DNA from 4 places in the Alteromonas sp. ISO5 genome. Region 1 is predicted to be linked to each of the others. Evidence: predicted binding sites of a transcription regulator. Region 1 holds the regulator's gene; each other region holds the start of a gene.

Region 1 (7,596 bases):
CTGGGCACGAGGCGGATAATAGCGGGTTTTCTCTTCACTGAAACCGGCAAATACCTCATCGAGAGCAGCGCGGATTTCACTCAGGGTTTTATCCAGATTAGCGTTAAAATCTGGCCGTTTACGCTTGGTATGGCCTAATTCCATCAGGCGCGTAAACACTTTACTGGCAAGGTTAGTCAGCTCGGGCGGTATATCTTTGTGGTGGAGTAATATTGCATTGGGGTTATCGATACAATAGTGCAGCAATGCCGTGTAAAAACATAACGGTTTATTTTGTAGCTGCACGGTGACATCGTTGACGCCATTGCCAAGGGTTTTCTCGTTAAGGTTAACGGTGAGCTTCGGGGTAATTTTAATGATGGGCACCGGTTGTGCCAACGCAACTGCGTTAACCGCACGGCGTTGACTGGTTCGCACCTTAACAAAAGCCGGCGATACCAATAACGCCGCCAGTAAAGTCAAAGGGCTGAATGACAGGTAGCGATAAAGTGGTTTGGTAGCCAGTTGTACATTGACGGTTTGTTCTGAATTTTCCAGTACCAGCTGGGTTAAACGGGTATATTCAGGCTGATCTGCTGCATTGGCGGTGACCGACTGCAGTGACACCAGCCATACGCCGGTTCGTTGCTCGCTGAGAATGGTATTAATTCGATTAAGGTAAGCCTTGAGGGTGTCCTGATTTGGTGGCGTTCTTAAGGTTTGGTTTCCCACATCCAGGAACTGCAGATCCAGGCTAATCCGCGCTTTTATTTTATCGATAGCCTCATGCTCGGCATACAAGCGGGCACTGGCTTGCCCCGCAAGGGCTCCTAATTGGAAGATACTAAACAGCAGGAGAGTGACGAGGCCGCCCTTTAGCCAGTCGTTGGGTGTAATGTCATAGGTTTTCATTTGAATTACACTCATTAATTAGTACCACATCGCGGTAATACTTACGTGGGTGGTTATTGGATATTTCGGTAATCACTTGCTGAATGGCGCAGCGTAAATCCGTATTGTTATCCTGCATCTTTAAATACCAGCGCATGCCCGGCACACTGTTTTCCAGCGAGGTAATGTAATTTCGCGACAACGTCTGCTCATCGGCTTTACCCCAGTAGCTGGAGATAATATCCACTTCTCCGGCCATCAGTGCGCGGCGCAGTTCCTGATGCGAATTGTAGTAGTAGAGCTTGATGTTTGAGTCGTTAAGGCCCAGACGTTGTAGCACGGTTTTCGGCACGATGTGCCCAGACCGACTGCTCGGATAGTCGAGTATGCCGATCCGTTTACCTAGCAGATATTCTTTACTGAGTACCGGTTTTTCTCTCAATGCAATAAAATATGCACTGTAGTCCGGATGAGCTGCTATGCTATCGTAATGATAGATACGGTCGGCACCGAAAGCGTCGACCACATTACGTTTTACCAGGGTCAGCTCTGGTACGCCGTGATTAACAAAACGGAAAGTATCAAAATCGTTACGACCGATAATGACCTGCACATCGCCAAACTGACGTTGCACTACTTTATTGGCGCACAGCAAGGGCAGTGCTTTTTCGGCGATAGATTGCTCAGTAAGGTACACGGTAAAGACCTTACTGTTTTGCGACAATGGGGCTTCGCACTGCAATTTGCTGGTAGTTTGCGGTGAAATATCTTTTATTTTTTGTGAATTTTGCACGAAGCCCAGCACGCCGCTAAAAATAAAAATAGCAGCAACAATCAGCCATCGTGTTGTTGAATTCAGTCGTAAACGGTGCAAAGTGTTTTAGAGTTAGTTTTATTTGTTAGACCAATTTGAACAGTTAAACTTATTTAATGCAATAAGTAAGTTTATTTTGGCTGTCTAAGATGCTGAAAAATATATTAATTCATTAAGTAACTTTGAATTTGCTTAAACGCTGTTTATTCATTGTGGTTATGCGAAGAATATAGCTGGGCTTGTGAGCAGGGCCGAGGGTTCTAATAAATTAGGTAAATAACTGACCGTTCGTTCAGGAAAATATAAAAATAATAAGCGTTGTCAACTTTTTAAGTAGTTCAACCAGAGCGAATTTGTCATATTGCTGAAACAATAATAATGAACAATCTCGGCCCGATTTACGCTGTTTCAGAAAAACGGAACTGTCACCAATAACGGCTATGGTGACCGAACATAAAAATTGCATTTACTGCCGGAAGCAACAGGTTGCTGTTCTATCTCTTGTTAACGGGAGTAATACAAACGCCTTATGAAAATAAATGGGAAACACACTAATGATGACAAAATCGAAGCTTAATCGCGTAGCGATTGCGGTAGCGATGTCTGTTGGTCTGTCCACTGCCGCTATGGCACAACAGACATCTTCAGAAATCACTGGTCGCGTAGTTGGTCCACAGGGCGCACCTGCAGCGGGTACAGTAATTACTGTTAAGCACATTCCGACCGGAAGTATCAAAACAGTAACTGCTAACGCAAATGGTCAGTTCAATCTGTCTGGTCTGCGTGTTGGTGGTCCATACGAAATCGTAATGGATTCTGATACTTTTGAAGACGCGACTATTTCAGATGTTTACCTGTCACTGGACAGCGGCTTAAACCTGAACAACTTCGCACTGGGTGCCCAAGCTGACGTTGAGCGCATCGAAGTAACGGCTTCACAGATTGCTTCTATTGCATTTGGTCAAAAAGGTCCTTCTGCTAATTTTAGTATTGAAGACCTGCAAACTGCGCCCGCAATTAATCGTGATATCAAAGACCTGGTTCGTACTGATCCACGTGTTTATATCGATGAAACCTATTCTGATGGCATCCAATGTGCCGGTGCATCTCCACGTTTTAATAGCTTAACGCTGGATGGTATGCGCTTAAACGATAACTTCGGTCTGAACTCTAACGGTTATCCAACTGAAAACATGCCGTTTTCATACGATGCCATTGAGCAGGTAGCTGTTGAGTTAGCGCCGTTCGATGTTGAGTACGGTGGTTTTACCGCGTGTAACATCAACGCCGTAACCAAGTCTGGTACCAACGAAGTTCACGGTTCTGCATTCTACGACTTTACGTCTGATTCACTCCGTGGCGACTCAATTGAAGGTCGTGATATCGACAATGGTAACTACACTGAAAAACGTTATGGTTTCACTGTTGGTTTACCAATCATCAGTGACAAACTGTTCATATTTGGTGCTTACGAGAAGAAAGAAGGGATCCGTTTGCATGACTATTCGGCTTTGTCTGTAGTCTCTGATGCCCAAGTAGAACAAATTCGTACTATTTCACAAGAAATCTATGGTTATGATCCTGGTGGTTTTAAAGCATCCTCACCAATAGAAGATGAAAAACTGTTGATTAAATTGGACTGGAACATAAACCAGGATCACCGTGCATCTTTTACCTATAACTGGAATGACGGTTTCAACATCTCTGAGTCTGACGGCGGCAGCGATGAGTTAGTATTCGACGGTCACTATTATGAGCGCGGTGCTGAAATCGAAACCTTCACTGGTTCATTGTACTCAGACTGGACTGCAGATTTCTCAACTGAAATTCGTATTGGCCACACCAAGTTAGACAATCGTCAGAACTCGGTAGATGCCGCGACTGGTTTTGGTGAAGTTCAAATCGACACCGGTGAAGCCACAGTTTACTTAGGTCCTGATGACTCGCGTCAGTCGAATCAGCTAAATTGGGAAAACACCACATTTAAAATTGCTGGTACCTACTTGCTCGGCGATCACACCATCACAGCTGGTGTAGAATATGAAGAGTTAGATGCCTTCAACCTGTTCCAGCAGCACTCAATCGGTGAGTACCGATTTAACTCAATTGCTGACTATGAAGCTGGTTTAGCGAATCGTATTTACTATAACGGTTCAGCAGGTACTAACGATCCAAACGACGCAGCGGCAAGTTTTGGTTTCGAAACTACTACGTTTTATATTCAGGATGACTGGTACGTTAACGATGATCTGACCTTACTGCTAGGTGTTCGTTATGACCGTTGGTCTTCTAGCGATACGCCGCGTTACAACTCAGCATTTGAAGATGCATTCGGTTTTGATAACACAGCTAATTTAGATGGTATCGACTTGGTTCAGCCTCGTGTTGGCTTTAACTATGTACTGACTGACGACATGGAACTGCACGGTGGTTTCGGTCTGTATTCTGGTGGCAGCCCGAACGTGTGGGTGTCTAATGCCTACTCCAATGATGGTGTAACCAATGTGGGTTCTCGTGAATACCACATTCCAGGTTTTGTCGCTGGCGAAACCAGTATTTTCGATCTGCCTCGCGTAGGCGGCGGTGATCCTATTTTTGCTCCACCCCAGGCCCAATATGATTATGTAGAGGACTATCCAACCGAAGGTACAGCTAACTACGTTGTTGCGATTGATCCAGACCTTGATATTCCTACTGAGTGGAAATATGCCTTAGGTTTAACCTACCTGGCACCTGGTGATTACCTGGTACAAGCAGACATTCTTTACACTGACAAGAAAGACGCGATTACCTACATAGAACCCGCTCGTGAGCAAGTCGGTACTGGTCCTGACGGTCGTCCGGTATATGTTGGTTCTAACGATACCTTCCTGTTGACTAACATCGAAGGTGATTCAGGTGACGCGACAACTCTGTCATTTGCAGTATCAAAAGAGTATGACTTCGGTCTGGATGTAAGTTTTGCTTATGCTTACAACGACTCGACTGACGCTAACCCAATGACCAGCTCGGTAGCAAGTTCAAACTACTCTAGCTTCGCAACCTACGATCCAAACAATCCTGCGGTAGCAACGTCTAACTACAACATTCCACATCGCTTTACTCTGCGTATTGGTTATGCTCAAGAGTTTATTGATGGATATACTACGCGTATTACCATGTTTGCTCAGGCGAATGAAGGTCGTGGTATGAGTTATACTTATGATAGCGTTCAACGTTTTGATGACGATGGTGACGACTATTATACAAACGCAATTGACAACTATTACGGTGATGACACAGGTGGCTGGCGCCAGTTGATTTACGTACCAACTGTAGATGATCCAAATGTTGTCTATGGTCCTGATTTTGACTTGGATGCCTTTAATGCATTCATCTCATCTGAAGGCTTAGATCGCGGTAAAATCATGGGCCGTAACAGCGTAAATGGTGACTGGTGGACTAAGGTTGACCTGCGTATCAGCCAAGAGCTACCAGCGTTTACCGCTGATCACTCTGCTGAAGCGTTCTTTGTTATTGAGAACTTTACTAACCTGTTAAACGATGACTGGGGCGTACTGAAACAAGGTAACTTCGTGTCTGAGTCAGTAGTTGGTGCAAGTGTTAATGACCAAGGCCAGTACGTGTACGAGACGTTCTCTACTCCACGTCAGCGCGACAGCGTACAAAACAACGCATCGCTTTGGGAAATCCGTGTAGGTGTCAACTACCGCTTCTAAGCTAACCCGTTAGATATTTATTTAAAAAACCCCGCGAAGCGGGGTTTTTTGTTTTTTGAAATTCAGTAGTCTCCAGGAAGACATGTATAAAGCTGAGATTTTCTGATTAATGGACTGCTTTTAGGGCAAAAAATACCGGCGTGCAGCCGGCACCTTCTAAACAGATGTTGGGCAGCAAGCCCTAAACATTATCGAATAAATCCTCTACCCGCTGGCGCAGGTTTTCAATTTTACTGACATCGGCCGGCGCAATAAAAATGGTGTCATCACCGGCAATAGTGCCAAGCACGCCATCTTTTTTACTGAGCGAGTCCAGCAGACGGGCAATGAGCTGTGCGGCTCCCGGACTGGTGCGAATAATTACCATCACATTATTATGCACAATATCCAGCACCAGTTGTTTAAGCGGACTTTTAGCTGTTGGCATGCCCAGTTCCGGCGGCAGGCAGTAAACCATATCGCCGCGTGCATTGCGGGTGCGAACCGCGCCAAACTTACTCAGCATGCGTGAAATTTTACTTTGACTAATATTGTTAAAGCCCTGGCTTTTCAGCCCTTCAACAATTTCTCCCTGGGAGCCGTAACTTTCAGCTTTAAGAATGTCTTTGAATGCCCGGATGAGCTCTTCCTGCTTCTGATTTGCCATTTAGTTCCTGACGTTTATTCGTAATAGTATGTTATTGGCGGCGTGGGTTAAGTTTTAATCGCTAATCGATTCGGCTAACCTGCCGGCTTGGTGTATACTCTATCCCGCGAAAGGTTCAGGGCCGGGATAACTCCCATACCCTAACGGTTTTAAAAACCAGTTATTGTGCCCTAATTTGCATGAAAAAGCAACATTAATGCATAACTATGCACTTATATTGAATATAACCCGATAAATCGCCCATTCACCTGTCCTACGACTAATAGGTGATTGAGTTTAAGGCTGACATCCTTTAATGTGTTCGGCCGTTATTAAACGTGATTCTTTCCATGAGGAGAAATGGTATGAAAGTAGCCGTGTTAGGTGCTGCCGGTGGTATTGGTCAGGCGCTGTCACTGTTGTTAAAAACACAACTGCCAGCAGGTTCTGAGTTAGCTTTGTATGACGTTGCACCTGTTGTTCCTGGTGTAGCGGTAGATTTAAGCCACATCCCCACTGCAGTGAAAGTTACCGGTCACGGTAAAGATGACCTGGCAGAAGCTTTAACGGGTTGTGACGTAGTTTTAATTCCAGCGGGTGTACCTCGTAAGCCTGGTATGGATCGTTCCGACCTGTTCAATATCAACGCGGGTATCGTTAAGAATCTGGTTGAAGGCATTGCTGATAACTGTCCTTCTGCTTGTACTTGTATTATCACAAACCCGGTAAACACCACTGTTGCTATCGCTGCTGAAACACTGAAAGCAAAAGGCGTTTACGATAAGAACAAACTGTTCGGTGTAACCACTCTGGACGTGATCCGTGCAGAAACCTTTGTTGCAGAACTGAAAGATCTGGATCCGGCGAATACTCACGTACCGGTTATCGGTGGTCACTCAGGCACGACTATTCTGCCTCTGCTGTCTCAGGTTGAAGGCGTAGACTTCTCTGATGACGAAGTGGCTTCGCTGACTACTCGTATCCAGAATGCGGGGACTGAAGTGGTTGAAGCTAAAGCCGGCGGCGGTTCTGCTACACTGTCTATGGGCCAGGCGGCTGCACGTTTCTGTCTGTCTCTGGTTGCCGCTATGCAAGGCGACAACGTGGTTGAGTACACCTATGTACAAACTGACGACAGCGATGACGCTGCGTTCTTCTCTCACCCTGTACGTTTAGGTCCAAACGGTGTTGAAGAAATTCTGTCTTACGGCGAACTGAGTGCCTTCGAACAAAAAGCTAAAGAAGATATGCTGGAAGGCCTGCGTGGCGACATCAAACTGGGTGTTGACTTCGTAAACGGGTAAGTAACGTTAAGTTTATATGTCAAAGCCGCTCATTTGAGCGGCTTTTTTGTTGATGGCATAAAAAAAGCCCGGATACCATTATCCGCGCTTTATTTGTTACGTTACCGTGCGGGTGGATTAACCGGTATTACGCATACCGATAGCAATACCACTGATCGCAACCATCATGGCTTTATCCAGCGTGGCATCATGCTCATCGTCATCTAACTGACGTAAGCGCGAAAGCAGCTCAATTTGCAGAAAATGCAGTGGTTCAAGGTACTG
Region 2 (7,596 bases), 2.2 Mb from region 1:
CGGGCCAGTGGTCCCAGAGACGCCAGTTTACGGAACTGGTCTTTGATAAGGCTATGGTTACTTTCTAATTCCACACCATCCACTTTGGGTAAAGCGTCAAAGGTATCACGCCAGGAATCAGAGACACTCTGCGGGTCGTCAAGGTAGGCTTCGTACAATGCTTCCACATAGGCAGCATTGGCTCCAGCCATGTGCGATGAGTCCCACCACGCTTTCATCACGCTTTCTTGCATTATTGTGCCTTGCTAGGTTGTCAATAAAACTATCAGGTCGGACGTCTTACCCGACCACATTTACAAAAAAATAGCCACCCCGTAAGGATGGCCATTTATGCATTTCTCACTTGTTACTCAAAACAGTAATCAAGTTAATTGCTAAACAGCCCGTTGTAAAAGCATGGACTTAATATGTCCAATCGCTTTTGTAGGGTTGAGTCCTTTAGGACATACACTTACACAGTTCATGATGCCGTGACATCTGAACACGCTGAATGCATCATCCAGATCGTTCAATCGCTCGTCTGTTGCGGTATCGCGGCTATCGATTAAAAATCGATAAGCGTGCAACAAGCCAGCTGGTCCGATGAACTTATCCGGGTTCCACCAGAAAGATGGGCAAGATGTTGAACAGCATGCACAAAGTATACACTCATAGAGTCCATCCAGTTTAGCACGCTCTTCAGGAGACTGCAGATGCTCTCTTGCCGGCGGCTGTTTGCTGTCGTTAATCAGGAACGGCTTGATTTTCTCGTACTGAGTATAGAACTGGGTCATATCAACCACCAGGTCACGTACAACCGGTAAGCCTGGCAGTGGACGAATAACCACTTTACCAGAACCCAGTGCCGATAACGGTGTGATACAGGCCAGTCCGTTTTTACCATTCATGTTCATGCCGTCAGAGCCACAAACGCCTTCACGACAAGAACGGCGGAACGATAAGGTTGGATCCTGTTCTTTTAAAAGAATCAGGGCATCCAGCACCATCATATCCTGGCCTTCTTCAACGTCCAGGGTGTAATCCTGCATGCGAGGTGCATTATCCACCTCAGGATTATAACGGTATACCGAAAAAGTTAATTGCATGATCTAACCCCTCTTAGTATGAACGTACTTTTGGCGGGAAGGCTTCGCGAAGCTTAGGCGCCATATTGACATCACGTTTAACCATGGCTTCAGTTGCCGGGTTGTAAACACTGTGACATAACCAATTTTGATCATCACGATCCGGATAGTCAAAGCGGCTGTGTGCACCACGACTCTCGGTACGGAAGTTCGCAGCAACAGCGGTGCTATAGGCGGTTTCCATCAGGTTGTCTAACTCTAAACACTCAATACGCTGGGTGTTAAAGTCGGCGCTCTTGTCATCCAGACGAGCCACTTTCAGGCGCTCACGGATTTCTTTAAGCTGGTTAAGCCCTTCGGCCATGGCATCGCCTTCACGGAATACCGAGAAGTTTAGCTGCATACATTCCTGTAAATCTTTCTTGATTTGAACCGGATCTTCGCCCTTGCCCTTCTCTGAACCTTCCCAACGATTGAAACGCGCCATGGCAGTTTCCAGATCAGATTCAGAAGCTTCGCGACTTGGCGTCATTTCGTCCAGTTTGTGACCTAAGTGCAGACCAGTTGCGCGACCAAATACCACCAGGTCAAGTAACGAGTTACCACCTAAGCGGTTAGCACCATGTACTGATACGCAGGCAATCTCACCACAGGCAAACAGGCCATTAACGACTTTATCATTACCATTTTCGTCGAGCGTTAAGCACTGACCGTCAACGTTAGTCGGAATACCGCCCATCATGTAGTGACAGGTTGGAATAACCGGAATCGGCTCTTTAACCGGATCAACGTGAGCAAAAGTACGAGAAAGCTCAAGGATACCAGGCAGACGTGATTCAAGTACGTCTTTACCCAGGTGGTCCAGCTTAAGTTTGATGTGCGTGCCCCACGGACCATCGCAACCACGACCTTCACGAATCTCAGTCATCATCGAACGGGCAACGACGTCACGACCAGCCAGATCTTTGGCATTTGGTGCATAACGCTCCATAAAGCGCTCGCCATCTTTGTTAAGCAGGTAACCACCTTCACCACGACACCCTTCAGTTACCAGGGTACCGGCACCGGCAATACCGGTTGGGTGGAACTGCCACATTTCCATGTCCTGAACACAAACACCGGCACGCAGTGCCATGCCCACACCGTCACCGGTGTTAATGTGTGCGTTAGTGGTAGATGCATAAATACGACCTGCACCACCAGTCGCCAGAACAACGGCTTTAGATTTGAAATAAACTACTTCACCGGTTTCAATGTCGATAGCAGTACAACCTACCACGTCACCATCCTGGTTTTTCACCAGGTCCAGTGCATACCATTCGCTGAATACTTTAGTTTTGTTTTTGACGTTTTGTTGATACAGCAAATGCAGTAACGCGTGACCGGTGCGGTCAGCCGCGGCGGCTGTTCTTGCGCCCTGCTCACCACCGAAGTTTTTCGACTGGCCGCCAAATGGGCGCTGGTAAATTTTACCGTTCTCGAAACGCGAGAAAGGCAGACCCATATTTTCCATCTCAATGATGGCTTCAGGTCCGGTTTTACACATATATTCGATGGCGTCCTGGTCACCAATGTAATCAGAACCTTTCACCGTATCGTACATGTGCCATTCCCAGTTATCTTCATGGGAATTACCCAGCGCTACCGTAATCCCTCCCTGGGCAGATACAGTATGCGAACGGGTTGGAAACACTTTTGATAATAATGCACAGGATTTGCCAGACTGCGAGATTTGCAGTGCTGCGCGCATACCTGCGCCGCCGGCGCCGATTACGACAGCGTCGAACTCATGAACGGGTAAACTCATTTTACACTCCCCACAAAACAAACAAACCAACGGCCACGTATACGAACGCGATAATATTCAGTACGTACTGAATGGTAGCGCGCAAACCGGTTGGCTTAACATAATCGGTTAACACCTGCCACAGACCAATGCGAACATGGATCATGATGGAAACCAATGCAGCGAGGGTGAATACTTTCATCGCCATACCAGAGAATAAGCCCTGCCATACGTCGAACGTGATTTCTTCAGTAGTGATAAAGAATCCGGCCATGAAGAATGTGTAGACTGCGATAATTACCGCCGTTGTGCGTAAAGAAACGTAATCCTGTACACCATTACGCTTGATGCTTGCCTGATTAGTTACCATAACGCAACCCCTATAACTACTGTCAGTACCACCCACAAACCCATAACAACTTGCGCGCTTAAGTTACCAGACTCAAGCTCTTCCCAGTGACCCATATCCATTATGCCGTGACGGATACCGCCAAGGATGTGATAGGTCAGCGCAGAAGCTGTGCCGATTGCAATGATCTTTCCAATCAATCCGTCCATTAAAGCCTGCACGTTGGCGAAGCCTTCTGGAGATGATACCGAAACGGCCCATGCCCAGATCACAAACAGCAGCGCAAAAAACATTGCGACGCCGGTAGCGCGGTGGAGAATTGACGAAATAGCAGAGGGAGGAAATTTAATGGTGTTAAGGTCTAAATTTACTGGTCTTTGCTTTTTCACAATTTTTGCCTGTTTTATCCGTAGGGACAAATCACTCTCGTGTTGAGTCCTGACAGAGTGATTCTGATTGTTACTAAGTTAATTTTCTCATCCAATGAGGTGTTAACATTTTGTGAATATTTTATTACTTAATTAACAGAATAAATATTCAGTTAATTTAAGTAGGCCAGAGTATATCCACGACCTATTATAATTACAATTTTTTGTGTGGTATTAGGACATTAGTCTTAGGTCGTAGAAAGGATAAAAAGGCTTGATCCTGGGTACTACATAACCAGTATAATCTCAGGCAATCTAGAATATTTATGTGTAATATAAGTAATAAAATTGACTTGTTACTGCATAATAAAGTACAAATACGCCACTTTTCCCACCGGATTGCTCAAAATTGAGTAACATCCCGATAAAGAAAATTCTGAGGAGAGCAACTTATGGCAGATCAAAAAGCCATTCTGAAAGCGGGCGACAAGGAAATAGAGCTTCCTATCTTGTCTGGTACAGCAGGACAAGATGTCATTGATATTCGTGCCCTTGGTCAACACGGCTATTTTACTTATGACCCTGGTTTCCTGGCGACTGGATCTTGCGAGTCTTCCATTACATTCATTGATGGCGCAAAAGGTGTTCTGTTACACCGTGGCTTCCCAATTGATGAGCTGGCACGCGATGCAAACTACCTTGAAGTTTGTCACATGCTTCTGCACGGTGATGCACCAAACAAAGAAGAATACGAAGAATTCAAAAACACTATTAAACGCCACACCATGGTTCATGAGCAAATCCACATGTTTTTCCATGGCTTCCGTAACGATGCCCACCCAATGGCGATGCTTAACGGTACGGTAGGCGCGATGTCTTCGTTTTATCACAGTGATTTAGACGTGCATAATTTCGATATGCGTGTACGTTGCGCTCATCGCCTGATCGCTAAAATGCCTACCCTGGTAGCGATGTGTTACAAGTACAACATCGGTCAGCCATTTGTTTATCCTCGTAACGACCTGAGCTACGCGGCTAACTTCCTGAATATGATGTTCTCCGTCCCGGCTGAAGATTATAAAATCAGCCCCGCGGTTGAACGTGCTATGGATCGTATTTTCACACTGCATGCTGACCATGAACAAAACGCTTCAACCTCTACCGTTCGTTTAGCAGGTTCTTCAGGTGCCAATCCTTATGCCTGTATTGCCGCCGGTGTCGCATCTCTATGGGGCCCTGCGCACGGTGGTGCTAACGAAGCTTGTCTGAACATGCTGGAAGAAATCGGCTCAGTAGACCGGATCCCTGAGTTTATCGCGCGCGCGAAAGACAAAAACGACCCGTTCCGTTTAATGGGCTTTGGTCACCGGGTTTACAAAAACCACGATCCTCGCGCTACTGTAATGCGAGAAAGCTGTCACGAAGTACTCAAAGAGCTGAACGTTCAGGATCCGTTGCTTGACGTAGCGATGGAGTTGGAACGCATTGCGCTTGAAGATCCGTACTTTGCAGAGAAGAAACTGTTCCCGAACGTCGATTTCTACTCTGGTATCGTACTGAAAGCAATCGGTATTCCAACTAACATGTTTACCTGTATCTTTGCCCTGTCTCGTACGGTTGGCTGGATTTCACACTGGCACGAAATGATGTCTGATCCTGCACAGAAGATCGGTCGTCCGCGCCAGTTATATACGGGTCACACTCAGCGTAAATATACGCCAATCAAATAAAGTTAATTTATTGTTTGCAAAAAAAGGCTCGCGATGCGAGCCTTTTTTATTACTGAATAGATACTTAACGTAAATTTAACTTATGAATTTACTTTATATTTACAGCCATTGTGTGCGCAATTTTAACTTATTAGGTATATGGAAATCTGTGACAGATTTAATAATCCACAGATTAGAAATTTTCGTAATAAATTTTAATCATTTATTATAAGTAAGGTGTTTCCATAACAATGCAACCCCTCATAAAACAATTAGGTTACGCCGGTTTGCTGCCTTTTATTGGTTTAAATGCTTTAACACTCACTGATATCCTGCCGCAATCCCTGGTCTATCTTTACTTTACTCAGTATTCGGCCGTCCTGTTGTCGTTTTTTGGTGGCGTGCACTGGTACGATGCCATTAGCAGCAATAAACCAGCCCATCAAATGTATGTCGCTATGTTGCCGACCATTGTAGGCTGGCTGTGTTTAACCCAAACCGGCGCGCCTTGGGTGTTAGGCGTATTAAGCATAAGTTACCTGTTTATGATGTTTTACGACAAACAGGTACTGACCCTGCCAAAAGAAATGGTTGTTGCCTACACGAAACTGCGTATGCAGTTAACCACGGTGGTTGTGTTATCCCACGCGTTGATGATTTTCAGCCGCTAAGTCGCAACAAATTAATCCTTTGAAATAAAAACACCAGCCGAAGCTGGTGTTTTTAATTGCATGCTTTATTCACTCTGGATGGATTATTCGGCTCTGATTAAATCCAGTAGTTCTTTGGTTTTTTCTTCAACTAAAGCAATGTCACCTTTTGATTCAACATTCAGACGAATCACTGGTTCAGTATTGGATTTACGTAAATTAAACCGCCAGTTACCAAATTCCAGGCCAATACCGTCGGTTTCATCAATTACTTCGGCCAATGGCTGGTATTTTTCAAGAACACGGGCCAGCGCCGCATCAGCGTCTTTTAACTTACTGTTAATTTCACCAGATGATGGGAACGCTTCAATCCGTTCTTTCACCATGGATGCCAATGATTGCTGACGGGTACAGATAAGCTCAGCTACCAGCAACCAGGGGATCATGCCTGAGTCACAATAGGCAAAGTCGCGGAAATAATGGTGAGCACTCATTTCGCCGCCATACACGGCATCTTCCTGACGCATCCGTTCTTTAATGAAGGCATGACCCGTTTTACATTTAATCGGCGTACCACCAGATGACTTAATAATGTCTTCACTGTTCCAGTAAACACGTGGATCATAAATGATTTTGCCTGGACCTTTATTAAGAAACGCCTGGGCGAGCAAACCCACAATGTAATAGCCTTCAATAAAATTACCGTCAGCGTCAAACAAGAAACAACGATCGAAGTCACCATCCCAGGCAATACCAAAGTCTGCCCCGCTTTTGATTACCGCATTAGCGGTATCAGCGCGATTTTCCGGCAATAAAGGATTAGGAATACCATTAGGGAAAGTGCCGTCTGCATTGTGATGCACTTTCACAAACTCAATCGGTACGTCTTTCTCATGCAGTTTTTTCTCGATGGCATCCAGCGCCAGACCTGCAGCACCGTTACCTGCGTTGGTTACAATCTTAAGCGGGGTAAAGTTATTGATATCAACGTAAGATAAAATGTGTGAAACGTAAGCATCCATATTTAAATGGCGATGGTATTTACCGCTTTCTGTCAGAATGTCCGTAGCAATGTGTGCTTTACCGTTGAAGAACGCATCCGCGTCGATTTTGGCACCTTTAGCATAAAAATCTATACGCTCAGCCACGTAGTCACTGTCCAGCGCTTCGGCGCGGTCTTTTATAGCATTCAGACCGGTGTCACCACTTATGGGCACAGATCCGGCCTTAACCAGCTTCATCCCATTGTAATTAATCGGGTTGTGGCTGGCGGTTACTTCGATTCCGCCATCGACGCCGAGGTGTTTAGTGGCGAAGTAGATTTCTTCGGTACCAGCCATACCAATGTCGGTGACATCTGCACCACCATCAATCAAGCCGGCACTCAGTGCCAGTTTCAGCGGTGTGGAAGTGAGACGAACATCACCGCCCACCACTACAGATTTAGCCGATAATTCTTCTGCAAAAGCAAAACCAATCCGGTAAGCGACCTCTTCATTAAGCTGAGTGTTTAACTCACCACGGATATCATAGGCTTTGAAACAGGTAATCGATGTTGTCATAGTTGTTTTTACTCAGCTTATTTTGACTCGGTTCTACCATAGCGATCTGAGAAGCGGACAATGTCGTCTTCGCCCAGATAAGCACCCGACTGCACTTCAATGAGTTCG
Region 3 (7,596 bases), 690 kb from region 1:
GGGCAGAAGCCGTTTCTACTACGATGTTGGCGTCGCAACGTAATTGTTGATCCACTAAGCGGCGGTGTACAGCACCGACGGCCATCGCGGCAGGAATCGACAGTTTGTTCGGCTTGATGTTACGGTCTGAAAGCACCACAAAGGCCGCGCGTTTTTGTTTCACCAGGTACTCTACCTCGTGACACACACGCTCAATGGCTTTCTTCAGACCTTCATCCTGTGAATACTGCAGATCGATAACTTCTGAATAATAATGGTCAGGATTGAATTCGCGTAATTGCTTTAAATCGGTGTACATCAGTATGGGAGATTTAAATAACACGCGATCAGCATAACCACTGGTTTCACTGAATACGTTTTGCTCACGGCCAATACAGGTGGCCAGTGACATCACGTGGTTTTCCCGCAGCGGATCGATTGGCGGGTTGGTTACCTGTGCAAACTGCTGACGGAAATAATCGTACAGGGTACGGTGCCTGGAAGATAAAACCGCCATCGGTGTGTCATCACCCATTGAGCCAACGGCTTCCTGACCGTCTTTACCCAGTACCTTAATGACTTGATGGATTTCTTCATAACTGTAGTTAAACAGCTTGTGATACACCGCCATGGTGTCGTCATTGAATACTCGCTGACCAATCAGCGAGGCATCCATATTTTCAATCGGCGTTAATGAACGGATATTTTTCTCAATCCACTCATGATAGGGGTGACGGTCTTTCAACTCGTCATCAATTTCCGTAGAGCGCCAGATTTTACCGTTATAGGTATCTACTGCGAGCATTTCGCCCGGACCAACACGGCCTTTTTCTACTACGTCTTCAGGTTCGTAATCCCAGATACCAATTTCAGAGGCCAGGGTAATAAAGCCGTTTTTGGTCAGTACATAACGCGCCGGGCGCAGACCGTTCCGGTCGAGGTTACAGGCTACGTGACGACCATTGGTCATTACGATACCGGCCGGGCCATCCCAGGGCTCCATGTGCATGGAGTTAAACTCGTAGAATGCACGTAGTTTAGGATCCATGGTGTCATTGTTCTGATACGCTGGCGGCACTAACAAACGCATGGCGCGGAACAAGTCCATGCCACCGGCGAGGAACAGCTCCAGCATATTATCCAGTGACGATGAGTCAGACCCTTCGGTATTAACAAAAGGTGCTGCGTCTTTCAGGTCCGGGATCAGTGGCGTGGCAAATTTACCGGTACGGGCCATTGCCCAATCGCGGTTACCTTTAATGGTATTAATTTCACCGTTGTGTGCCAGATAGCGGAAAGGCTGTGCCAGCGGCCATTTAGGCAGGGTGTTGGTAGAGAAGCGCTGGTGGAATACACAGATGCTGCTTTTCAGTTCTTCATCGGCCAGATCTTTATAGAAGGCAGGTAAGTCTTTTGGCATTACCAAACCTTTATAAATGGTTACCAGGCCAGACAGGCAGGCAACGTAAAAGTCAGGATCCTGCTCGAGGCGTTTTTCTACCCGGCGACGCACCATAAATAAACGGCGTTCAAGATCGCGTTTACGCCAACCAGCCGGCGCGTTAACAAATACCTGTTCAATTTGTGGCACACCGGTTAACGCCAGTTCACCCAGTACGTCGTGATTAACGGGCACTTCACGCCAGCCTACAACCCCCAGGGTTTCTTTTTGCAGCTCTTCATTCACGACTTCCCGCGCAGCTTGCGCCAGTGTTTCGTCCTGATTAAGGAAAATCATACCCACAGCATATTTTTTGCTGAGCTTCCAGCCATGCTGCTCTGCTATCATGCGGAAGAAGGCATCGGGCTTTTGTAATAGCAGACCGCAACCGTCACCGGTTTTGCCGTCTGCGGCAATGCCGCCACGGTGTTGCATGCGGTCAAGCCCTTCAATAGCGGTAGTCACCAGCTTATGGCTGGCCTCACCTTCTATGTGGGCAATCAAACCAAATCCACAGTTATCCCGTGAATCGTTGGGATTATATAAACTCATTCTCTTAACTCCTTAAACCTTAGACTGGGCAAGGTATGCGCTGCATTTTTGGCCAGAAGTGGCTTTGCAACGGCGTAACAACGCGTAATAAACTGAAAAATATAGAAAAATCAGTCTGCGCCGGTTTGTCGTTAATTATTATTAGTGGATACCAGTCATGTACCGCATTTTTATGCACTATTGCCAAGCGGGCCGTACAAAATACCGATATTGATTCCTAAAATCAATCGGAATGTGTGAGTCGGGTTTTGTGAAATCGTATACAATCTTTTTTTTGTATATTTATCAGCTTGTTGACTCTATTTTTAGGCGCAAAAAAAATCGAAAAAAAATACTCAGTTGAAGCTAAAAAAACATTATCCGGCTTTTATGTCTACAACTTAAGTTGCATAAAAAGTCGTAATATTTGGGTATTTACCCAGTTTCAGCAAGCGGCGCTGAATGTTTATTTTAAACTAATCCGGCTGCTTCATAGACAGCAGTGAACAAGGCCACCGCATCAGTCTCACCAGGAGATGTCCGCTGTGCGGTTGGATTGAACCTATTATAAAGGCAGGCTAGGATTCCATTAAACCAATAATTACTGCAAAAGCCCAGTGCTGCGTAGACAATTATTGCAAGGGAATAAAGGTTAACGGTTAATACAGGGCCATTGTATCCACTTTTAGCTGCGCAGTAATCTATGCGAATGTCGCTAAGACCTGCTAGGATAGCGGCACTAAACAACGAAGTATTTCAGCTATGTATCAAGAAACTCCGAATGATTCCTGGGCGATACGTTTTGCGCAGTTTGTAGAGCGCTTTGGCACTATCAAGCTAAGTGTATTGTTTGTCGTATTAACGCTGGCGTTTACGGTGGGCGGTTCTTATGTCATCCGCGTGAGCCTGGGGAGTGACGTGCAGCCAGATGACTTTATCAGCGCCGTTATACTTACCATGCTGTCGGCGCCCTGGGTGTTGTATTTTTTCAGTGAACTGGTAAAGCAACTGGAACATTCGCGAACGAATTTAAAAGAAGTGGTCAGCCAGTTGGAACACCTGCGTGAAGAAGATGTGTTTCTGAACCGTGAGTTGCAAAACAATATTCGTCAGCTAAACCATGAAATAGAACAGCGTAAACACGCTCAGGAAGAACGGGAAACGGTGTTTAAAGAGCTGGAAAAAGAAATTCAGGATAAGTCGGAGAAAGAAGCCCAGGCCCGGCGCTTATCCACCCTGTTACGCTCCATCATTGATGCCTCCCCCGACCTGATTTACTACCGCAACGAAGAAGGCCGTTTTGCCGGGTGTAACCGGGTTGCGGAGCAATTGACTGGCATGTCCGAGAGAGAATTGCTTGGTCTTACTCCGCACGATGTTTATGAAGAGGAACTGGCTCGTCAGGTCGTTGCCAGTGATCATGAAGTACTTGAAACCAATGCCAGCATTACTGATGAGCTATGGTTACGTTTTGCCGATGGCCGTCGGCGTTTCTTTGAAATGCGTCGGGTGCCCTTTTTTGATCACGAAGGTAACCGACTGGGATTACTTGCCTTTGGCCGTGATATGACCGAGCGCAAACAGGCCGAAAGTGCTGCGGCCAAAGCCAGTACCGACAAAACGCGATTTATTGCCACCATCAGCCACGAACTGCGCACGCCGCTCAATGGGATTGTTGGTTTAAGCCGGATGTTGCGCGATACCGAGCTTAACGAAGAGCAGTGGAGCTGGGTGAGTACCATTTATGCCAGTGCGATTACCCTTGGCAACATATTTAACGACATTATCGATTTGGATAAGCTCGACCGCGACAAGCTGGAACTATCGTTGAAAACCGTCTCCCTGCGCGACTTCACCGAAGAGTTGAGTTCGATTATTCGTTTACTGGCGAAAGACAAATCGCTGGAGCTGATCACCAATATCGTCGAGCCGTTACCTAAACAGGTGGAAGTAGACGGTACGCGGTTACGTCAGATCCTGTGGAACATTCTGTTCAATGCGGTGAAATTCACCCAGAAAGGACATGTATCGTTAACTGTCTCGGCCACCCGACCCAATAGCGATATTTCGTTAGTCACTTACGTCATTGAAGATACTGGCGTGGGGATCCCTGACACTGAAATCGACAAGATTTTTGCCATGTATTATCAGGTCGATCACCCTGATCATCAATCGGCCACCGGCACTGGTATCGGCCTGGCGATTTGTAAGCAAATGGTTGATCTGATGCATGGTGATATCCGTGTTGAAAGCGAGCAGGGCAAGGGTACCCGCTTTATCGTAGAGCTGCCTTTGCAGGTATCTAACCGTCCCATGCAGGTGGCACAATTACAGGTTACCGGACTGAACATTCTGCTGGTCGAAGACATTGAGCTTAACGTAATGGTGGCCAAAGCATTGCTGGAGAAGTTAGGCCAGCATGTTGATGTGGCAATGACCGGCCAGGAAGCCATAGACAAAGCCCGGGAAACCACCTACGACCTTATTTTACTCGATATCCAATTACCGGATATGACCGGCTTTGACGTGGCCGCCACACTGCATGAAGAAGATCTGGTCATGCAGACGCCGATTGTTGCGCTTACTGCTAATGTGATTAAAAAGCGCGAAGAATATCTGCAAAACGGTATGGATGACGTAATAGCTAAACCGGTTAAGAAGAGCCGGGTGGTAGAAGTGCTCAACATGCTATTTGCTGAGTCTGAAGTGGAACAGCCTGCTCCCGAAGCGCCACCGCGCAAGAAACTCGACAGCAGTAAGCTGCTGACCAATATTCTGGATTTGGACTTGCTGCAAATGCTGGTGGATACCATTGGCGAGGATATGGTACGCGCCAGTGTGAAAGTGTTCCAGGAAAAAATGCCGGAATATATGGAAATCCTGCAGTTAAGCTTAAGTGCCGACGAAAAATCTGAAGTGTGCGCCCAGGCGCATAAAATTAAAGGCGCAGCCAGTTCGGTTGGCCTGGCCAGGGTGCAGCGTATTGCTAACCAAATCCAGCAGGGAGACCATCCTGCCTGGTGGCAAAACGTTCACGACTGGTTGGAAGAACTGCAAATGGCGGTGCCTCACGATATGGAAACACTGCACGATTGGTTAAAAGAACAAACCATCGACGATTAGACCTGACTAAAGGTTGTCAAAGCAATCACAACGTAGAGGCAGGTTGCTTCTTCCCTTTTATGGAATAGAAAAGGAAGCATTATGAAACGGATGTTATTGATGGTTTTGCTGCTAACAGCAGCTTCAGCCAATGGCAAAAGCCTGTTTAAAACCGAAAGTGGCCTTGGCATAGAATATGGCGGCCTGGGTTTTCAGGCTATCGCGCAGATGCCATTTAAGCCTCTGGAATTATATGGCGCATTTGGTATCACGGAGGATATTCGTGAGAATGAGAGAGGCATAGGAGGGGGGATTGGTGCCAATTTTTTTGTGACCAAACATTTATCACTCACCACTTTTGGCGGCATTATCGACGTTGATCGTTATCGCAGTGATGAATGGTTTGGTGGTGATTTAGAATTAACCGAATATGAGTATGAACGTCAATATGGTGGTTCGATTGGCATTAAACTTTATGTAAGCGGGCAGAATAAACCCGGTTGGCTAATTGGGGCGACCTATAGCGCCAGCAGTGATGACAGTTTTGGTTTTGTCAGCCTCGCATATCGCTTTTAAGCTTGCTGTTGCTGCTGACTAATCAGTGAATTCAACCAGGCTTTGGCATCGTCGGCTGAATCAAAAAACGCTACTTCATGGCCCGGCATCTCATAAATCGATTTAAACTGATGCTTTGACAGCAACGGGGAGTTTACGTCTTCAAACACCACTGCAGTGGCTACCCGGCAGAGGGTGACTTCTTTTTTGATTTGTTTGCGTAGTAATGTGAACGCTTCAGGTACGTATACGGCCTCGCCACGAAAAATGGCCAGCACGCCCCAGGGGGAGCTGTACATAGCGCGCAGGTTTTGCATGATCTTATCGTCGGATAAGTGCAGCGATTCTGCATTCCAGGGGCCTTCACCGTTTAACACAATCAGTCTGCCGTCAATGGCGACACTCAGAGAACCGTGTTTACTAAATTTACCTGCCATATCAAATCTCCAGGTATTTCCATCTTCACTACGCTGATGAGTGGTTATTGTGCGCTTTAAATAAGCAGATTGCCAGTGTTGCAAAAGAAAAGAGGTGACCAGCCCATGCCCAATAGTCGCTGGCCACCCAGAGAAACTGGTTGGCGGCGCTGCGCACATTGCCTGTGCGCAGCGGGTTGGTAAAGACTAAACCTGAGGTGCGGGGATATGTACGCGACCGTCCATCAGAATTCGCGCTGAACGGCTCATCACCGCTTTGGTGGCGGTCCATTTGCCGTTAACAACGGCTGCTTCTGCACCTACGCCAAGCGTACCTGATGGGTGGCCGAACACCACACTGGCGCGATCCACACCGCCCGCTGCATCGTTCACCAGTGTGCCGGGAATAGCTGCTGCGGTGGCGATAGCCACGGCGGCAGTGCCCATCATCGCATGGTGTAATTTGCCCATGGACAATGCTCTTACCAATACGTCGATATCATCAATCTCAATAAGTTTACCGCTTGATGAAGTGTACTCGGCGGGGGGCGCAACAAAGGCTATCTTTGGCGTATGCTGTCTGCCTGCCGCTTCACTGATATCGCTGATCAAACCCATTTTTACCGCGCCGTGTGCGCGCAGGGATTCAAATTTCGCCAGCGCTTGTGGGTCGCTGTTAATATCGTCCTGCAACTCGGTTCCGGTGTAGCCGATATCCGCCGCATTAACAAAAATCGTCGGGATACCGGCGTTGATCATCGTGGCTTTCAGGGTGCCGAATTCTGGTGTGGTGAGCTCATCAACCAGATTGCCGGTGGGGAACATATCGCCCTCGCCGTCGGCCGGATCCATAAACTCTACTTTGACTTCCGCCGCCGGAAAGGTGACGCCGTCTAGTTCGAAATTACCGGTTTCCTGCACCTCGCCATTAGTAATAGGCACATGCACATTGATGGCTTTGCTGATATTGACTTGCCAGACGCGCACCATAACAACACCGTTGTCCGGTATACGCTCTGCATCGACTAAACCATTGTTCACGGCAAAGGCGCCTACCGCAGCGGTTAAGTTACCGCAGTTACCGCTCCAGTCTACAAAAGCTTTATCGATAGACACCTGACCAAACAGGTAATCCACATCGTACCCTTCGTGTTCGCTCTTACTTAAAATAACCGTTTTACTGGTACTGGAAGTCGCGCCGCCCATACCATCGGTTTGTTTGCCGTAAGGATCCGGACTGCCAATAACGCGTAGCAGCATGGCATCGCGATAGGCGCCGGGTTGTTGCGCCGCCTCGGGTAAATCGGCTAGATTAAAAAAGACGCCTTTACTGGTACCGCCACGCATATAGGTGGCCGGAATTTTTATTTGTGGTGCAAAAGCCATAAGTCTCTCACTAAAGGATTGTTAACTGCTAAGGGGGCGTAATGCCCCCTGATATCAGATTAGTTTGCTTCGGCTTCCAGGAAGTCCTTGGCAAAACGCTGAAGTACGCCACCCGCGGAGTAAATAGATACTTCTTCAAAGGTATCCAAACGACTGGTAACTGGTACTTCAACGATTTCGCCGTTG
Region 4 (7,596 bases), 1.2 Mb from region 1:
GACGCCGCCTAACTGGAGAATTACCGCCGACCGCATGAGCTGGCATGGGAATAATCTGCTGTCGATGTCAGAACAAAAGCGTCGACAAATCCTGCGCAAGGATATCGGCGTGGTATTTCAGCATGCCATTGCCTCGATGGACCCATCAGTCACGCTTGGCGAACAGCTGGAAGAATCCCTGCCGGATCAGCTTATTGAGGGTAATTGGTTCTGGCAACGGGCACAGTCGCGACGCAAAGTGGTGATAAACACCGTGCATAAAGTGGGCATTAAAGACCACGAACAGTATCTGCGCGCCTACCCCCATCAGATCCCCACCGACATTGGTCAGAAACTGATGCTGGCCACGGCACTCATCAGTCAGCCTAAAATGCTGATTGCCGATGACCCCACCCGGGGTATGGAAACCACCACTAAAGTACAGGTGTTAAAACTGCTGTCGCGTTTGAATCAAACCCGCTCGTTAGGGATTTTATTTGTCAGTCACGACCTGCTGGCCATTGCCAGTATGTCACATACCATGACGGTTCTTTACTGTGGTCAGACCGTGGAGTCCGGCAAAATGAAGCATATTCGTAAACGGCCGCTGCATCCTTATACCAAGGCGTTATTGGACAGTGCCCCCAGTTTCAGTAAAGATTTACCGCCCAAGTCACAGTTGCCGACACTGGCCGGCACGATCCCGACTCTGCAGCATCTGCCTATCGGCTGTCGTTTGGGCCCTCGTTGCCCCCGCGCCCAGCGTGCCTGCGTGAATGTACCGGCGGTACGCAAAATTCATGATCATAGCTATAGTTGTCACTTCCCACTTCACCGGGAGAAAGTATGACGCAAATCCTCAATGTCAGCGGCTTAACTTTTCGCCACAGCAGCAAAAAGCGCTGGCTGAAAAAACCTGAGGTGTTTTCTCTCGGCCCGATAGATATGCAGGTGACCAAAGGCGAAACCATTGCCATTATAGGTCAGAACCGCTCGGGTAAATCCTTACTGGCAAAAATGCTGGCCGGTGCGGTGGAGCCCGATGAAGGCCATATCCAGTTACAAGAAGAAAGATACTGGTCAGTAAAACACCGTGTTGCCCGCAAAAAAGCCGACATTACCGGTATCCGGATGATTTTTCAGCACAACAGTGAATCAATCAACCCCGGGATCACTGTGGGCCAAATCCTCGATGAACCCTTGAGGTTAAATTCATCCATGGCTGAGGATGAGCGTATAGCCCTCATAGGCGATACATTGGTAAAAGTAGGGTTACTACGGGAGCATATCTATTTTTACCGCCATATGCTTTCTGACGGCCAGCAACAGCGTGTCTCACTGGCGAAAGCCATCTTGCCCGACCCAAAGGTACTGATTGCCGATGAACCTTTTGCCGCGTTGGATCCCACTATCCGTTCCCAGACCGTTAACCTGATCCTGCAACTACAAAAAGAAATGGGCCTGGCGTTTATCTTTATTTCGCACAACCTGGGGATTGTCCGGCACATCGCCGACCGGGTGATTGTGATGGATAAAGGGCAGATTATTGAAAGTGGTAAAACAGAGACCATCTTTCGATGGCCTCAACATGAAATGACCAAGAAACTGGTGATGTCTTATCAGTCGCTTATCCCGCAACAAACCATGCGGGAACCCGATTAATAAATTAACCCACCAATGCTAACAGCACACCGGCTGCAACAGCAGAACCCAGTACACCTGCAACGTTTGGCCCCATAGCATGCATTAACAGGAAGTTATGCGGGTTTGCTTCAAGACCAACCTTGTTGACTACCCTGGCAGCCATAGGCACAGCTGATACCCCTGCAGCACCAATCAATGGGTTAATGGTACCGCCACTAGCTTTACTCATTATTTTGGCCATGATGACACCTGTTGCGGTACCAATCGCAAACGCAATGGCGCCCAGCGCCAGAATACCCAGCGTTTCAACAGTCAGGAATTTATCCGCTGATAGCTTTGAGCCGACGGCTAACCCCAGGAAGATAGTGACAATGTTAATTAACTCATTTTGTGCTGTTTTGCTCAAACGGTCTACCACACCACATTCTTTCATCAGGTTACCAAAGCAAAACATACCCACCAATGGCGTAGCCGAAGGCAGGAACAGAATAGTCAGGAACAGCACTGCCAGAGGAAATAACACCTTCTCTTTAGCAGATACGTGACGTAACTGAGCCATCTCAATTTTGCGTTCTTCCGGCGTGGTAAGTGCCTTCATAATAGGCGGCTGAATAATCGGTACAAGTGCCATATACGAATAAGCAGCAACCGCAATAGCACCCAGCAAATCGGGCGCCAGCCTGGAAGCCAGGAAAATAGCCGTGGGCCCGTCAGCACCACCTATAATGGCAATTGCCGAAGCGTCCTTGAGGGTAAAATCGAAACCCGGAATAAAGTTAAGTGCAATCGCACCGAACAGCGTGGCAAAGATCCCGAACTGGGCAGCCGCGCCGAGTAACAACATTCGCGGGTTAGCGATTAACGCGCCAAAATCGGTCATGGCACCCACGCCCATAAAAATAAGCAGTGGAAATACGCCCGAGTGGATCCCCACTTCGTAGATGTAATACAACATCCCGCCAGGCTCAGTAAACCCTGCCAGTGGAATGTTGGTTAGTATGGCGCCAAAACCAATCGGAAATAACAGTAACGGCTCAAACTTTTTAACGATTGCCAGATACAGCAGTAGTCCGCCTACTGCCATCATGATTAACTGGCCGGATTGAAAATGGGCCAGCGCAGTGCTGTCCCATAATATGGCTAATTGTTCCATAGCAGGTTAACCCAAGCTGATCAGAGGCTGACCGCTGGAAACGCTGTCGCCATCTTTTACCTGAATTGAAGACACGGTGCCGTCAAACGCACTACGGATCTCCGTTTCCATTTTCATGGCTTCCAGAATGATCACCACATCACCATTGGCAACCTGATCGCCCGGCGATACCAGGATTTTAAAGACGTTACCCGCCAGTGGTGCATTAATGGTCTGGCCCGACGGTGCCGGAGCAGACGCTGGCGCTGCTGCAGCCGGCGCCGGAGTGATTGCACCCAGCTCGCCTTGAGCACCGACTTCAACGCTATACAGCTTGCCATCTACACGTACATCGTAAACCGCCGCTTCTGATGCTGAGGCTCCAGCACTGGCTGCCGGCGCAACAGCTACCGCTTCTTCGCCGCTGGGCACCGGTTCAAAGGCATCCGGATTATTGCGGTTTTCAAGGAACTTCAGACCGATTTGCGGAAACAGGGCATAAGTCAGTACGTCGTCAATTTTGTCTTTTGCCAGAGAGATGGATTTTTCTTTGGCCAGACTATCGAGTTCCGTTTCAAGTTTTTCCAGTTCCGGCTCTATGAGATCGGCCGGACGACAGGTAATAGCTTCGCCACCATCGAGCACGCGAGCTTGCAGTTCGCTGTTTACCGGCGCAGCAGTAGCACCATATTCGCCTTTCAGCACCCCTGCCGTTTCTTTGGAAATACTCTTATAGCGTTCGCCGGTCAGTACATTAAGCACGGCCTGGGTACCAACAATTTGAGAGGTTGGAGTCACCAATGGGATAAAACCAAGATCTTCGCGCACACGCGGAATTTCCTGCAGCACTTCGTCAAATTTATCAGCTGCGCCCTGCTCTTTGAGCTGGCTTTCCATGTTGGTAAGCATCCCGCCTGGCACCTGAGCCAAGAGGATACGAGCATCCACACCTTTTAAGCTACCTTCAAACTTGGCATATTTTTTTCGTACATCGCGGAAATACGCGGCGATTTCCGCCAACTCAGGCAAATCCAGGCCAGTATCGCGCTCGGTACCTTCCAGAATCGACACAATCGTTTCTGTTGCAGAATGCCCGTAGGTCATACTCATTGAAGAAATAGCGGTATCCAGAATATCAATGCCAGCGTCGATGGCTTTTTGATAAGTTGCGGTGCTTAAACCTGTAGTAGCGTGACACTGCATGGCAATCGGCACTTCAACGGTTTTCTTAAGCTCAGTGATTAAAGTTTCACATTCGTAGGGCTTAAGCAGACCTGCCATGTCTTTGATACAAATAGAGTGCACACCCATATCTTCGAGTTTTTTCGCCATGTCCAGCCACAACTCAAGGTTGTGGACCGGGCTCACGGTATAAGAAATAGTCCCCTGTGCATGTGCACCACAACTGACTGCCGCTTTAATTGCAGTTTCCAGGTTACGCACATCATTCATTGCATCAAAGATGCGAAACACGTCTACACCATTATCGTGGGCACGCTCAACAAAACGGGTGACAACGTCGTCAGCGTAGTGACGATAGCCCAATAAGTTCTGGCCACGCAGCAACATCTGCTGTTTGGTTTTTGGCATGGCTTTCTTTAGCGCGCGGATGCGTTCCCAGGGATCTTCGCCTAAGTAGCGAATACAGGAATCGAAGGTAGCTCCACCCCAGGACTCGATAGACCAATAACCAGCATTATCAAGCTTTTCAGCGATGGGTAGCATATCGTCCAGACGCATCCTGGTGGCTAGCAGTGATTGGTGCGCATCCCGAAGCACCAGTTCGGTAATCGCCAGTGGCTTAGACATGTGTTCTCCTAAAGTGTGTTATTTATTTTTTGCGTTTCTGTGCGCATGCACAGCAGCAGATATGGCGGCGATAACGTTATTATCGGCAGCGGCTGTTGAAGTGGCTTTCGTGCCCGACGTTCTGACCGGCGCCTGAGGCTCCTGACCAGGGAAACGTTCACAAAAAGTTTTGAGTGCGTTTACCGCGAAAATTAGAATGGTCAGAAACACAAAAACAAAGCCCATTCCTACCAGCAGCAAATTGCCAGCTTCCATGAGTAATTCTGAAATTGGTGTAGTCATTGCTTTTCCCGGGCATTATTTTGGAAACAAATTAGTATCACGGCAGTTAGTAAAAGACAATATAAACAACCGTTTGAATTGCATAAAAAGTCATTTTTTACGACTAAATATTAATATATATTCTATTTTATGCATAAAATTAAGTTTCATTTATGCATCTTATAAATGGTGTGAATACCTATATCACACTAAATTAACAAGTTTAAAAGGGTGGCACTTGTCATAAACAGTATTTATAGCTTGTATAAATTTTTAATATATTACCTGTTAAGAAGTGTGCTGAAGTGAAACGGTGAAGACAAGACAAACCAAAACATTGCTTGATCTGAATTAATGGAAAAATGACTGGCGGCTTCAGCCCAATCTTGACTGCCAGTGTTTATAAGGCTTTGCACATAAAACAACTGTGCGGGTCGGGCTGATAATCGGCAAATGGCCCACAAAATTCAAAACCATAGCGCAGATATAACTGCCTGGCCGGAGCAAAAAAATCCATACTGCCCGTCTCCAGCCACAGGGTTTGATAGCCAGCATCGCTGCCATACTGAATAACATGTTCCAATAATCGTTTACCCGCGCCGACTCGCCTTGCGCCGGACGGTGTCCGCATGGATTTTATTTCTGCCTGGACGGGATTAAGGTGCTTTATGGCTATGCAGCCAAGCAGTTGATTACCTGAACGCGCCGCAAAAAAGGTGATATCCGGCGCTTTTAGCTTATTCACGTCCAGAGCATGAACGCACTCGGGCGGCGATGTGGCATACATGTCTGCCAGGTGTTCCTCGAGTAAAGCAATAACGTCGCCGCCCGATAAGTCGTCCTCTGTAATTTGCAGCGATGCAATGTTGCTCATTAAAGATAACCTTTAAGCGTGGCCAGTCCGAATGCATTACAGCTAGTTGAGTCCATCATCTCACCGCTGATAATACGGTCTTTTACTTCAGACAGAGGCAACTTATGCACGGTAAGCCCCTGCTCTTCTTCTTCGAGCTCCTGAGCCGTTTTGCTGAGGGTTCTGGCTACAAAAATATGATAGCGCTGAGAACACATACCATAGGCAAGGAATTGTTCGCCGACATATTGCCAATCAGCCGCCAGTAAACCGCACTCTTCCCTTAATTCAGCCTTTGCAACACTTAACGCATCAAAAGCCTCAGCGCCTTCTTTCGCACCCTGAGGGAATTCCAAATGGCGGCCTTTCACCGGATAGCGATACTGCTCAACAAGATAGACATCGTCACCATCAATAGCGATGACCACCACAAAATCGGGCTTATCGACAACCCCGTAAATCCCGCGATAACCATCGTCGCGACCAATGGCATCTTCGCGTACGGTCATCCAGCGGTTCTGATAAACCACTTTCGAGTCGAGGGTTTGAATTTCGTCGGTCTTGGTCTCTTTCATATAAATTGATTTAGTGCAGGGGGTATAACTAAGCGTTTACCAAGAAAAAGAGCTGCGAAAGCAGCTCTCAGAAAAGATTAAAGATATTCCACTTCAATGATTTCGTATTCAACCGCACCAGCCGGCGTTTGAATGTTCACCATATCGTCGAGCTCTTTACCAATCAGGCCTCGGGCGATTGGCGAGTTAACAGAAATCAGGTTCTGTTTAATGTCGGCTTCATCGTCACCCACAATGCGGTAGGTGGTTTCTTTATCGTTATCAACGTTAAGAATGGTGACGGTGGCACCAAAAATAACCTTGCCATTGTTAGGCATTTTGGTGACATCAATAATTTGTGCATTGGACAATTTGCCCTCGATGTCCTGGATGCGACCTTCACAGAAACTTTGCTGTTCACGGGCAGCATGGTACTCCGCGTTTTCTTTTAAGTCGCCATGTTCACGGGCTTCCGCAATGGAAGCGATAATTTTTGGACGCTCTACCGATTTAAGCTGATTCAACTCCTCGCGAAGCATCTCAGCACCACGTGCAGTCATAGGATATTGAGTCATGTTGTTATTCTCACTTACCTGGAAATGTTTTACCTAAAACAAAAAAATGCGCCCGGTGGGCGCACTTTTCAATAGTTAATAACGAATTAATGCGTTAATGAAGAATACACAGAATCCTTCTTTTTGTCATTAGCCGTTTATTCTGGCGTGTAAGTCCTGAACCGAAGTGACTTTGCCACGATCGTCAGCTGATTTAGCCTGCACAGTGGCAAATGCAGCATTCATGGTCGTGGTATAGGTAACTTTATTCACCAGCGCTTCACGACGGATATACACCGAGTCGGTAATCGCCTGACGGCCTTCTGTTGTGTTTACGATGTAAGAATATTCACCATTCTTAATCGCATCCACAATATTCGGACGACCTTCAGAAAGCTTGTTCACTACCGATACTTCAATACCCTGAGCACGCAGAGACTCTGCAGTACCACTGGTACATTCAATGGTAAAGCCCTTCGCGATTAACGCCTTGGAAAGTTCAACCAGCTTAGGCTTGTCGGTTTGACGCACTGATAACAGCGCCTTACCTGAAGCAGGTAATGGAGCACCAGCGCCAAGGTTTGCCTTAGCATACGCTTCTTCAAAGGTATCCCCTACCCCCATGACCTCACCGGTTGAGCGCATTTCAGGGCCTAACAGTGGATCCACACCCTGGAATTTAGCAAATGGCAGAACCACTTCTTTCACTGAGTAAAACGGCGGGATAACTTCTTCATTGAAGCCCTGTTCTTTCAGTGACTTACCGGCCATTACCCGAGCTGCTATCTTGGCCAGCGGAACCCCTGTGGC

Evidence for each region. The regulator ArgR, encoded in region 1, controls arginine synthesis, uptake and breakdown. The targets are predictions, from matches to a motif close to ANTGAATANNTATTCANT.
Region 2: a site for ArgR is predicted at 3,724-3,741, ahead of gltA (citrate synthase). Genes of this name have one in related genera too.
Region 3: a site for ArgR is predicted at 2,134-2,151, ahead of gltB (glutamate synthase large subunit). Genes of this name have one in related genera too.
Region 4: a site for ArgR is predicted at 4,924-4,941, ahead of AC2T0J_RS22520 (OadG family protein). Genes of this name have one in related genera too.

Annotation. Positions count from the first base shown of each region.
Region 1 covers NZ_CM176572.1:939,296-946,891, reverse strand. The annotation lists gene AC2T0J_RS04265 (hypothetical protein) at 1-906, opposite strand, end outside; gene AC2T0J_RS04260 (PhnD/SsuA/transferrin family substrate-binding protein) at 878-1,663, opposite strand; gene AC2T0J_RS04255 (TonB-dependent receptor) at 2,239-5,403, shown strand; gene argR (transcriptional regulator ArgR) at 5,585-6,049, opposite strand; gene mdh (malate dehydrogenase) at 6,394-7,332, shown strand; gene ppc (phosphoenolpyruvate carboxylase) at 7,450-7,596, opposite strand, start outside.
Region 2 covers NZ_CM176572.1:3,961,621-3,969,216, reverse strand. The annotation lists gene sucA (2-oxoglutarate dehydrogenase E1 component) at 1-233, opposite strand, end outside; gene AC2T0J_RS17815 (succinate dehydrogenase iron-sulfur subunit) at 375-1,085, opposite strand; gene sdhA (succinate dehydrogenase flavoprotein subunit) at 1,099-2,871, opposite strand; gene sdhD (succinate dehydrogenase, hydrophobic membrane anchor protein) at 2,873-3,220, opposite strand; gene sdhC (succinate dehydrogenase, cytochrome b556 subunit) at 3,214-3,588, opposite strand; gene gltA (citrate synthase) at 4,020-5,297, shown strand; gene AC2T0J_RS17790 (DUF3429 domain-containing protein) at 5,528-5,947, shown strand; gene AC2T0J_RS17785 (phosphohexomutase domain-containing protein) at 6,031-7,488, opposite strand; gene AC2T0J_RS17780 (mannose-1-phosphate guanylyltransferase/mannose-6-phosphate isomerase) at 7,506-7,596, opposite strand, start outside.
Region 3 covers NZ_CM176572.1:251,846-259,441, reverse strand. The annotation lists gene gltB (glutamate synthase large subunit) at 1-1,972, opposite strand, end outside; gene arcB (aerobic respiration two-component sensor histidine kinase ArcB) at 2,714-5,074, shown strand; gene AC2T0J_RS01115 (hypothetical protein) at 5,156-5,629, shown strand; gene AC2T0J_RS01110 (hypothetical protein) at 5,626-6,045, opposite strand; gene prpF (2-methylaconitate cis-trans isomerase PrpF) at 6,232-7,410, opposite strand; gene acnD (Fe/S-dependent 2-methylisocitrate dehydratase AcnD) at 7,470-7,596, opposite strand, start outside.
Region 4 covers NZ_CM176572.1:4,961,559-4,969,154, forward strand. The annotation lists gene AC2T0J_RS22500 (oligopeptide/dipeptide ABC transporter ATP-binding protein) at 1-829, shown strand, start outside; gene AC2T0J_RS22505 (ATP-binding cassette domain-containing protein) at 826-1,641, shown strand; gene AC2T0J_RS22510 (sodium ion-translocating decarboxylase subunit beta) at 1,646-2,776, opposite strand; gene oadA (sodium-extruding oxaloacetate decarboxylase subunit alpha) at 2,783-4,564, opposite strand; gene AC2T0J_RS22520 (OadG family protein) at 4,583-4,846, opposite strand; gene AC2T0J_RS22525 (GNAT family N-acetyltransferase) at 5,226-5,699, opposite strand; gene AC2T0J_RS22530 (NUDIX domain-containing protein) at 5,699-6,253, opposite strand; gene greA (transcription elongation factor GreA) at 6,331-6,807, opposite strand; gene carB (carbamoyl-phosphate synthase large subunit) at 6,937-7,596, opposite strand, start outside.